2 regions of the Mycobacterium camsae genome follow, and region 2 is predicted to be linked to the other one. Evidence: riboswitches for the same ligand, from Rfam matches in the RefSeq annotation. Region 2 holds a riboswitch; the other holds the start of a gene.
What was found. Region 2 has a riboswitch for cobalamin ahead of JX552_RS14185 (PPE family protein). Riboswitches for the same ligand answer to the same signal wherever they lie in the genome.
Positions count from the first base shown of each region.

Region 1: it holds a riboswitch for cobalamin, as region 2 does, so the genes downstream of both, metE (5-methyltetrahydropteroyltriglutamate--homocysteine S-methyltransferase) here and JX552_RS14185 (PPE family protein) in region 2, are expected to answer to the same signal.

Region 1 covers NZ_CP070973.1:5,634,772-5,640,592, reverse strand. The annotation lists gene JX552_RS23940 (DUF3556 domain-containing protein) at 1-1,430, shown strand, start outside; gene metE (5-methyltetrahydropteroyltriglutamate--homocysteine S-methyltransferase) at 1,521-3,797, opposite strand; cobalamin riboswitch at 3,936-4,179, opposite strand; gene JX552_RS23930 (SDR family oxidoreductase) at 4,199-4,846, opposite strand; gene JX552_RS23925 (TetR/AcrR family transcriptional regulator) at 4,865-5,821, opposite strand, start outside.
Region 2 covers NZ_CP070973.1:3,352,864-3,358,684, reverse strand. The annotation lists gene JX552_RS14190 (acyl-CoA synthetase) at 1-1,760, opposite strand, end outside; gene JX552_RS14185 (PPE family protein) at 1,945-3,612, opposite strand; cobalamin riboswitch at 3,724-3,910, opposite strand; gene JX552_RS14180 (ABC-F family ATP-binding cassette domain-containing protein) at 3,943-5,718, shown strand; gene JX552_RS14175 (cytochrome P450) at 5,724-5,821, shown strand, end outside.

The sequences.
Region 1 (5,821 bases), 2.3 Mb from region 2:
GCTGCGGCTTCGGCCCGCTCAACAACCGCTTTTTTCCGCCGATGGGCTCGATCCTGTACTGGATGCGCTTCGGCACCATCCGGCTGCCACCCTGGCCGGACCGGGTGCCGTTGACCTTCGGCACCAAACGCAAGCCGGTGGACGTCGCCCTCTATGCCCTGCTGCTGGTGTTGCTGGTGACGGCGTTGTTCACCGACGGCACCGGCCCGATCCCGGCCGTGGGAAGCAAGGTCGGGCTGCTGCCGATGTGGCAGATCGTGGCGATCCTGCTGGTGTTGGCTGCGGCGGGGCTGCGCGACAAGGTGATTTTCCTGGCTGCCCGCGGTGAGGTCTACGGCTCGCTCACCGTGACGTTCCTGTTCGGCGGCTGGAACGCCATCGACATGATCGTCGCGGCCAAGCTGGTGTTCCTGGTGATCTGGATGGGCGCGGCGACGTCCAAACTCAACAAGCACTTCCCGTTCGTGATCTCCACGATGATGTCCAACAACCCGCTGTTCCGGCCGCGGTTCATCAAGCGGATGTTCTTCGAGAAGTTCCCCGACGATCTGCGGCCCGGACTCTTGTCACGGCTGTTCGCTCACGTCAGCACGTTCATCGAGATGTTCGTGCCGTTGGCGCTGTTCTTCTCCCATGGCGGGTGGCCCACCACCGTAGCAGCGATTGTGATGGTGTGTTTCCACCTGGGCATCCTGACCGCAATCCCGATGGGGGTGCCGCTGGAGTGGAACGTGTTCATGATCTTCGGCGTGTTCTCGCTGTTCGTCGGGCATGCCCAGCTGGGCATCAGCGACGTCAAACACCTTGCCCCGGTGGCGATGCTGTTCACCCTGCTGGTGGGCATCGTGATCTTGGGCAATATGTTCCCGCGCAAGATCTCGTTCCTGCCGGGCATGCGCTACTACGCCGGCAACTGGGACACGACGCTGTGGTGCGTCAAGCCGTCCGCGAGCGAGAAGATCGCGCGGGGCATCGTCGCGATCGCCAGCATGCCGCAGGCGCAGCTGGAGCGGTTCTACGGCAAGGATCGTGCGCAGATCCCGATGTACCTCGGGTATGCGTTCCGCGCCATGAACACTCACGGCCGGGCACTGTTCACCCTGGCGCACCGCGCGATGGCCGGACAGAACGAGGACGACTACGTCATCACCGACGGAGAGCGCATCTGCAGCACCGCGATCGGCTGGAACTTCGGTGACGGCCACATGCACAATGAGCAACTGATTGCGGCGATGCAACGGCGCTGCCGATTCGAGCCCGGCGAGGTGCGCGTGGTCCTGCTGGACGCGCAGCCGATCCACCGGCAGATCCAGCGTTATCGGTTAGTCGATGCCGCCACAGGCGAATTCGAGCACGGCTATGTCCGGGTGGCCGACATGGTGACCCGCCAGCCCTGGGCCGACGACGTCCCGGTCGTGGTGGAGGACTGACGCCGGCGAGCTGGCGGCACCTCCCGCTTGCGGGGGAACGCAAAAGCACCTCATTTCGGCACGAAATGGGTGCCTTTGCGGTTGTTCCCGCTACTCGGCCCGCACCTGTTGCGCGGCGGTGACCATGTTGCGCAGTGACGCCGTCACCTCGCCCACGTTGCGGGTCTTCAACCCACAGTCCGGATTCACCCAAAGCCGTTCAGCGGGGACGGCTTTGAGTGCAGCCCTGAAAGACGCGGCCATCTCCTCGGTGCTGGGCACCCGCGGCGAGTGGATGTCGTAGACGCCCGGTCCCACACTGTTGGCGAAGCCGATCGCGTTCAGGTCGTCCAGCACCTCCATGTGCGAGCGCGCCGCCTCGATGGAGGTGACGTCGGCGTCCAGGTCTGCGATCGCGGAAATCACCTCGCCGAACTCCGAATAGCACAGGTGGGTGTGGATCTGGGTCGAGTCCGCGACGCCGGAGGTGGCCAGCCGGAAAGAGCTCACGGCCCAGGACAGATACTCGTCTTGGTCGGCCCGGCGCAGCGGCAGCAGCTCCCGCAGGGCCGGCTCGTCGACCTGGATCACCGCGATACCCGCGGACTGCAGATCCACCGTCTCGTCCCGGATCGCCAGCGCCACCTGGTTGGCGGTGTCGGCCAGGGGCTGGTCGTCTCGGACGAACGACCACGCCAGAATGGTGACCGGTCCGGTCAGCATGCCCTTCACCGGCTTGTCGGTCAGCGACTGCGCATAGGTGATCCAGTCGACCGTCATCGGATGGGTGCGGGCCACGTCACCGAACAGGATCGGCGGACGCACGCAGCGGCTCCCGTAAGACTGCACCCAGCCGTTGTGGGTGGCGAAAAAGCCGTCCAGCTGCTCGGCGAAGTATTGCACCATGTCGTTGCGCTCGGGCTCACCGTGCACCAGCACGTCAATGCCCAGTTCCTCCTGCAGCGCGATGACGTCGGCAATCTCCTGCTTCATCCGCCGCTCGTACTCGGTCTGGTCGATCTCACCGGAACGCAGCGCGGCTCGGGCGATTCGGATCGCCGAGGTCTGCGGGTAGGACCCGATCGTCGTGGTCGGCAGCACCGGCAGTCGCAGGCGGGCCCCCTGGGCGGCCCGACGCTCGGCGGGATCACCACGGTGAACGCCGGACGCGACGATCGAGTCGATGCGGGTCCGCACCTGGTCGTTGTGCAACCGAGGGTCGCTCATGCGGGAGGCCGCCGTGGCATTGGAGGCCGCGATCTCGTCGGCGATGGCGTCGCGTCCCTCGCGTAGCGCCCGGGCCAGCACGACCACCTCGCGGACCTTCTCCTCGCCGAAGGCCAACCAACTGCGCAGGTTGTCGTCGAGATCGGTCTCGAGGTCCAACGCATACGGCACGTGCAGGGTGGAGCACGAAGTCGAAACAGCCACTGCGCCCACGGATTTCAGCAGCGGCGTCAGCTTGCCCAGCGCGGCCTCCAGATCGGTGCGCCAGACGTTGCGGCCGTCGACGATGCCGGCCACCAGCGTCTTGCCCGCCAACTCCGGAACCGCCGCCACCGCGGTATCGGGTCCGTACACCAGGTCGACGCCGATCGCCTCGACCGGCGTGCGGGCCAGCCCCGCCAACGCGGCGCCCGGGTCACCGAAGTAGGTGGCGACGTGGATGGCCGGGCGATTGGCCACCGTACCGAGGGAGTTGTAGACGGCTTCGGCCAGCGCGGGAGCGTCGGGGGAGATGTCGGTGACCAGCCCGGGCTCGTCGAACTGCACCCACTGCGCCCCGCCGTCGGCGAGCAGGGACAACAGCTTGGAATAGATCGGCATCAGCTCCTGCAGCCGCTCGATCGGTGGGCTCGCCCCGTCCACCGCCTTGCTGAGCAGCAGGAAGGTGATTGGCCCGATGATCACCGGACGTGCCGGAATATCTTGGGAATGAGACTCTTTCAACTCGGACAGCACCTTGTCCGCGTTCAGCGAAAACCGGGTCGACGGCCCAATCTCGGGAACCAGGTAGTGATAGTTGGTGTCGAACCACTTCGTCATCTCCAGCGGGGCGACCTCGTCGTTGCCGCGCGCGGCGACGAAGTAGCGGTCCAACTCGTCGGAGATCCCGCTGACCCGGGCCGGCAGCGCGCCCAGTAGCACCGAGGTGTCCAGCATCTGGTCGTAGTAGGAGAACGTGTTGATCGGCACCGAGTCCAGCCCGGCGGCCGCCAGCTCCGACCAGGTGTCGCGGCGCAGGGTGGCCGCGACGGACTCCAGGTCGGAGCGACTGGTGCGGCCGGCCCAGTACCCTTCGGTAGCCCGCTTGAGTTCGCGGCGCGGGCCGATCCGGGGGGAACCGGTGATGGTGGCGGTGAACTTCCGAAAATTTGTTGTGCTCACAAGCGGTCCTTCATTCGACGGTATGGTCACCGCCCGCGGACGCGCAGCCGATCAGCCGGGCGGTGCGCTGGAACCCGCGTACCACCTCGGCTGGCTGGCCAAACGCCCTTTCCACGAGGCGATGTGCCGCCGGGCGCGGCGCGCCCGGCACAGCTGGCAGGTCTTCGGACTCGCGGGCGCGCACCGAGAAGATGCACCTACTGGCCGTCGCTTCCCAGTCCCAGATCGCTCCAAGGACCAGTGCTGTGTGACGGCGGTCGTTCCTGCATACCGCTGCGGGACAGTCCCGGATTCTCACCGGGTTCCCTCTCGCGAGGCGGGTGTGCCTCGCTCGATGCCGGCGCCGCGGGGGCGTCGGCAGACCAGTTGCGAGGCTAACGCTACTCTGCCCGGCGCGACGGTCAGCGCACGGGAGCTAGTGCGTCAGCGATCGGGACCTCCCCGTTGTTGAAGTCGATGGTGCGGCGGATCGTCGCATCGTCGGCCAGCGCGGCCGCGACGACGGCCGCGACATCCTCCCGCGACACCTCGCCCTTGGCTTTGCCCACCGCGATGTGTCCGGTGCCTGGTTCCAGGGTCAGCCGGCCCGGCCCGAGCACGGTCCAGTCGAGATCGCTGGCGCGTAGGTGGGCGTCGGCGGCGGCCTTGGCTTCGGCGTACGCGAAGAACGAATTCTCCGGCGGGACGCCATGTCCGGGCCCCGCACCGAAATACGACACCATCACGAAACGCCGGACGCCGGCCCGGCCGGCGGCGTCGATCACGCGGATGGCCGCATCGCGGTCCACGGCGTACGTGCGTGCCGGGGTGCCGCCACCGGCCCCGGCGGTGAAGACGACCGCGTCATGTCCGGCCAGTAGCTTGGCCAGCGCGTCGGTGTCGAGTTGCTCGATGTCGGCGGTGATCGCCTCGGCGCCGGTGGCCGCCACGTCGTCGCCGTGGTCCGGGTTACGGAATACCGAGCTGACGCGGTCACCGCGCCCGGTGAGAATCCGGGCCAAGTGCAGAGCGACCTTGCCGTGGCCGCCGATAACAACGATGTGCGCCATGCTTCGACGCTACCCGCGCTACTGCCCGGCGCGAACCGCGACACCGCGCAGGACGGTGTCGCGAGCGAGGATGAGCGACGAACGGGCGCCCACCGCGCGCAAGATGTTCTCCGGTATCCACTGCATGCCGATGATGCTGCGGGCCAGCATGGTGATGCTGGGCGCGTCGATCCGGATTTCTGCGGAGCGAATGCCTTCGGACAGAAGCGATTTCATCTGTCGCAGGCGAGTGGTGTACGACCAGCCGGGGTTGGCGGTGTTCGGGGGTGACTGACGCATCCAGGCGAGCTGGATCCGGAACTCGTCGGAGAACTGGCCCAGCGCATTGACGTTGACCCAACTCAGCGCGTCCAGCTTCTCGACCGGCGTCGCCTGGGCGCGCAACACATCCACCCAGCCCGCTTCCACCTTCTGGCCGAAGGAACGCATGATCGAGGCCAGGAGTTCGTCTTTGGACCCGATGACGCGATATACGGTCCCCGTGCCCAGACCCGCCGCCGCCGCGATGTCTCTGATCGTGGTGACTTCATATCCCTTGCGGCCGAACTCCGTTCGCGCCACCGCGCGCAACTGGGCCGCCTTGTCGCTGGGGCCGGCCTCGCTGTCGTCGGCCCAGGATGCGATGACAGCGCCGGCCGCGGCGAAGGCCTGCGACCCGTCCAGAGCTTCGTCGGCAGGCGGCCGAGAGGCCAACCCCTGCAGAATAATCCGGCACATCAGGGCGGCCACCTGGTCGGCGGAGGAGTTGTGCCGAATGACGTCGAGCCCGACTTGCAGCATGGTCTGGCAGATCCGGTCGGCCAGCGTCGGGAGATCGATATCGGCCTTGATGTAGCCGCTCCATCTGGCGGCGCGCAAGGTCTGCAGCATCGCCTCCTGGATGGCGGCCGGCCGCTGCTGCGTCAGCTTCATCAGTTCGGGATCGGTGCTCGGACCCTCGTAGAACGACATTTGCAGGGCGGCCCGATGGCGAAC
Region 2 (5,821 bases):
TGTTCCATGTCGATGACGTCCGCGTCGTCCGGCAGATGCAGATCACGCGACTCGCCGCCGCCCAGCACCAGTATCTGACCCGGAAGTTGGCGCGCCGCTTCCAGATTGGTGGGGTCGGTCAGGATCTCGCTGACCCCTCCGAGCCGGACCTGCGCGGCCAGGTCGACGTCCTCGCGCATCAGCACGGCCACGCCACCCAGCCGGGACAGCGCGGCGATCGCGACCAGTGCGCTGGGACGGGTCGCCATCAGAATGCCCACCCGGTCGCCCTGGCGCACCCCGACCTCGATCAGGCCGCGGACCACGTTGTTGATGCGCTTGTTGACCGCCTCGTAGGTGTGCACGCGGCCGTCGAACAGCAGGAACTCCCCCTGCGGGGCGTCACGGGCCTGCTCGTCGATGATGCGGCCCAACGAGATTCGGGTGTGGTCGTTGAGCTGTCCCAGCCGCGCCAGCCGCGGCAGGGTACGTACGGTCTCGACGGCCAGGGTGCGCATGGAGCGGTTGGCCGCGACGACGGCGTCTGCCGCGCCGCGGGCCAGCGCGAGCGCCGCCTCGGAGACCTCGCCGAGGCCGTGGGCGATGCGGGAGCTAAACGCCACCCCGCTGTCGTTGTGTTCCTCAGACTGCTCGACCATCAGGCTGATGCTGGCCGGCTTGTCGCCTTCGCTGGAGATCCACCGCACCCATTCGGCAACGGTGGGCCAGCTCTGCAACGCGGCCCGGGATCCCACCACCAAACCGAAATGCCCTGTCCGAATAAGACATTCGTAGACTTCGGTGTTGGGCGCAGCCCGCCGGATGCCGCGCACCGAGGCGGGCTGGCCGATGTCGTCGACCTCACCGACGAAGGCCAGAATCGGACAGGTGATGTCGGTCAGCGTCACCATCTGACCGTTGATCGCGAAACCACCCGTCATCATCCGGTTGTGCGCGATGAACTGCTTGAGCAGCTCCGAGATGGCCGGGCCGGACCAGGCGATCCAGCCCTCCCGCTCGAGGAATCTGCGCTGCTGTTCCCGTGGCAGCAACGCCTCGCGGTCGTGTAGCTGACGCACGAAGTCGATCCGGGCCTGAGCCGTCTTGATCGGGTCCATCATCTGAAAACCGGTGCGGGCCATCCAGCTTGGGATATTGAGCCGGTTGAACACGTGGTCGGCCATGAAGTCGGCGACGCCGGGGGCGATATTCGCCGGGATACCCATGGGTAGTGCGGCCAGGGTGTCGACCGGGGATCCGAAGGCAACGATGCTGGCCAGGTTTCTCGATCGCCGATACGCCGCGACCTGGTAGCACCACATGCCGCCCTGGGAGTACCCGACCAGGTGCACGTCTTGGCCGGCGGCGTCTTTGACGGTGTCGATGGCCTGATCCAGCGCGACGATGTGGTCGGCCAGGGTGCGCTGCATCCCACCTTCGACCTTGTCCGGGGAACCGAAGTCGATGACCCACGGGTCCAGCCCGCTGGCGTGCAAGATGCCGACCGCGCCGTCCTCCCTGGTGACATCCCACATGTCGGCGGACATCATCATCGGGTGCACCATAAGCACCGGCGGGCCCACCGGCGGCTGGCCGGGCCGGTTGTCCGGCGGGAAGTATCGTCGCAGCTTGTACATCGGCACGCTCTCGACGACCTGGGACGGCGACGGGACGCTGCCCGTCTCCAGCCCGCCCAGGCGGAGCACCTCCAGACCGTTCTGAGCGGTGGCTACCAGCCGCTCGACCGGTCGCGTGACCATCGACAAATTGAGATCCACCACTGCTCCTCAATGCTCCTGACGTCGGCCTTGACCAGCGAGGACATCATGGCACATCGACCGAGAGGTGTGGTCTGGGTCACGGTGTTTGCCGGCGGGCGCCCCTGGTCGCCCGACCTGGCCATATTGAGTCGCCAAGCGTGACAGCGGGTTTGACGATCGCGGAAACGTCGACGCGTGTGCTCGATTACCCCGCGTCCTGGTCGGCTTCCCACATCCCCGGCAGCAGTGGTACGCGCGGCCCGATCCCGAACTCGTCCTTGGCCAGCGTTCTGAGGCCCGCGGCCGCAGCAGATTGCACCTGCGACGCAGTTCCGGTGAAGCCCATTCTCGTCGCGCCCTTTCCCGACGCGGACACCTCTGGCTCCGGATCCATGTACTCCATGTACTCGTAGCCCCGACCCGGCTGCCTGAGCTTGGCCCGCCGTCGCTTCGGCGCGCCAGTCGGTTCCTGGGGCGCCGCCGCAGCTGTGGGCGCCTCGGCGCCGCCGGGTTCCGGCGCCTTCCTGCGAGCACCCGAGCCCGCCGCCTCGCGGGACACCGACCACAGGTCACCCACCACATAGCCGAAGCTCTCCATGCCGGCTCCCAAACCCAGACCCACTCCGGTACTGGCGAAAGTCGGTGGCGCCGCGGTCGGTGGGGTCGCCCCGGGCGTCGGAGCCGACCCGGTCACCTCGGCCGGGGCCGGCGAGTACGTGGGGGCCGGCACCGTCGGAGCCAGGGCCGCCAGCGGCGGGGTGACCGGCGGCGCCGTGGGCGGCGCGGCCGGGGTAGCGGCCAGGGCGACCAGCCCCTTGACGCCGATCGGCGCCAGCACCGCGCCTGCCGCCAACGGCGCCAATGGAGCGGTCAGCAACGGCACCACTACCGCCAACAGCACGACGGTCTGTTCGAGCAGCGTCTTCAGCAGAGCGATGGTGTCGGTGATGACGGTGCCGATGATTTCGACGGTGACGAACAGGATGGTGAACCCGATGGTCGTGGGATTGCCCGAGGCGAACGCCGCGGTGAGATCCAGCGCAACGAACGAGAACATCTGCGACAGCAACAGGATGTAGGTACCGATATCCATCGGATAGCCGAGGGCGAACGCGACATTGAACGGACTCAGGTAACTGAGCGGGTTTCCGAGAATGACCAGATACGGATCGAATCCGCCGAACAGCGCATGGAAGAAAGGAACGTTGGACAGCGCGTCGATCAGCGGCTGGATGTAACGGTCGTAGAAGTCTATGTATCCGATGTCGGTAAGCCACTGATAGAAGTCGTTCTGCCGGTCGGGCGGAAGATCGTCGGCGGCGGCCAGGGCGCCGGTGGTAACGATCTCAGGCGCCGCCGCGGGCGGGGTCGCGGTGTACACCGCGGCCGCGGCCACGTCCTGATAGGTGCTCATCGTGGTCGCGGCCTGGATCCACATCCGCACGTAGTCGGCCTCGTTCAGCGCAATCGGAATCGTATTGATGCCAAAGAAATTCGTCGTGATCAAGGCGGCGTGGGCGGCATGGTTGGCGGCCAGCTCCGCCAGCGTGGGCATTGCGGCCAGCGCGGCGGTCCAGGCAGTGGCCGCGGTCTCCTGCCGGGCAGCCTGCGCGGCGCTGTCAGCCGACGCCTGATGCAGCCATGCCAGAGACGGCAGATGGGCGGCCGCGTATGCCTGGGCGGTCGGGCCGGTCCAGTCACCGGCCGCTACGGCCGCCAGCACCGCGGCCAGATCCTGGGCCGTTTCCGCATAGCTGGCGCTCAGCGAACTCCAGGCCGCCGCCCCGGCCAAGAGCGGGCCAGCGCCGGGGCCGCTACTGAGCAGCGCCGAGTGCACCTCCGGCGGTGCGGCCATCCAGATCGGGGCGGTCATTGCACGACCACCCGGCCGAAGACGGAAAATGTTGTCAGCGTTGAAAAATCACACAAAAGAAGCCGAGTAGACATCGGACGACGATCGCTCTCTCGGGGTACACCGCCCCGGGTCGCAGGACGCGATGACGCGAGTATCCTGGCTCTCGGATCAACGCTCGCCTCGCCTTCCAGCTATTCGCCGTGGCGTATGAGGGTCGCTCCCCGATTACAGTGGCGGGACCGCGCCGGTTTCACACCGGCTTCCTGCATCGTCATTGCCTAACCGGTGCATTGTCGCATCCCCACGGCCGCGTCGGTAGCGGACCAGGCGGCCGGTAGCCTCAGTCCAGTGGCACATCTGCTCGGAGCCGAGGCCGTCCACCTGGCGTATCCGACCCAGGTGATCTTCGAATCGGTCACCCTCGGCGTCAACGACGGCGCGCGCATCGGCATCGTCGGCCGCAACGGCGACGGCAAGTCCAGCCTGCTGGGCCTGCTCACTGGCGAGCTGCAGCCGGACTCCGGGCGGGTCACCCAGCGCAGCGGTCTGCGGGTCAGCGCGCTGGCCCAGGCGGACAGCCTGGATCCCGACCACACCGTCGGCTGGTCGCTGGTCGGCGACCAACCCGAGCACCAGTGGGCCGGCGACGGCAAAGTGCGTGACGTCGTCGCCGGGCTGGTATCTGATATCGACTGGGATGCAACGGTTTCCACGCTCAGCGGGGGTCAGCGCCGACGGGTGCAGCTGGCCCAGTTGCTCATCGGCGAGTGGGACGTGATCGCCCTCGACGAACCCACCAACCACCTCGACATCGAGGGCATCACCTGGCTGGCGGGACACCTGAAGCAGCGCTGGGCGCGCAATAGCGGCGGGCTGCTGGTCGTCACCCACGACCGGTGGTTTCTGGACGAGGTCGCGACCGCGACCTGGGAAGTGCACGACGGCATCGTCGAGCCGTTCGAAGGCGGCTACGCCGCCTACGTGCTACAGCGGGTCGAGCGCGACCGGCAGGCTGCCGCGTCGGAAGCCAAACGACAGAACCTGATGCGCAAGGAGCTGGCCTGGTTGCGTCGCGGCGCCCCCGCGCGCACCTCCAAGCCCAAGTTCCGCATCGAGGCAGCCAACCAGTTGATCGCCGACGTGCCGCCGCTGCGCAACACCGTCGAGCTGGCCAAGCTCGCAACGGCCCGGTTGGGCAAGGACGTCATCGACCTGCTCGACGTCTCGGTCTGCTACAACGGCCGCCAAGTGCTGCGCGACGTGGAGTGGCGGATCGCGCCGGGAGAACGCACCGGGATCGTCGGGGCCAACGGCGCGGGCAAGTCCACCCTGCTGGGTCTGATCGCCGGTACCGTCCAGCCCGACACCGGACGGGTGAAGCGCGGCAAGACCGTCCGCCTGGCGGTCCTGGATCAGCAGGGTGACGAGCTGACCGCGCTGGCCGGCGAGCGCATCGCCGACGTGCTCGGCCGGTTGCAGAGCGGCTACGAGGTCGAGGGCCGCGAGATGACGCCGACGCAGTTGCTGGAGCGGCTGGGCTTCGGCCGCGGACAGCTCTCGGCGCGCGTCGGGGAACTGTCCGGCGGTCAGCGCCGCCGGCTGCAGCTGATGCTCACGCTGCTGTCGCAGCCGAATGTGCTGCTGCTCGACGAGCCGACCAACGACGTCGACACCGACATGCTGACCGCCACCGAGGACCTGCTGGACTCCTGGGCCGGCACCCTGATCGTCGTTTCGCACGACCGTTACCTGCTCGAGCGCGTTACCGATCAGCAGTACGCGATCGTGGACCGACGATTGCGGCACCTGCCCGGTGGCATCGACGAATACCTGGCGCTGGCCAATCGATCGTCGGCCAGTTCCGGGCCCTCGGCACCCAAACCGCAATCGCAGCAAGCGATGTCGGGGGCACAGCGGCGCGCCGCCGAGAAGGAGCTGGCCTCCGTCGACCGCCAGCTGGCCCGGCTCACCGACCGGATCGAAGCCAAGCACACCGAACTCGCCCAGCACGACCAGTCCGACCACTTCGGTATCACCCGATTGACGAAGCAATTGCGCGAACTCGAGGATGAGGTCGCCGCCGCCGAGGCGCAATGGTTGGAGTTGTCGGAGGTCCTGGAATGAAGCCGGTGTCCTATCCGCCCGGTGAGGCGTTGCTGGCGGCGTACCGGCGCCGAGGCCCGATGGTCAACGCCGGGATCGGACGACGCGGTTTCGTCTATCTGCT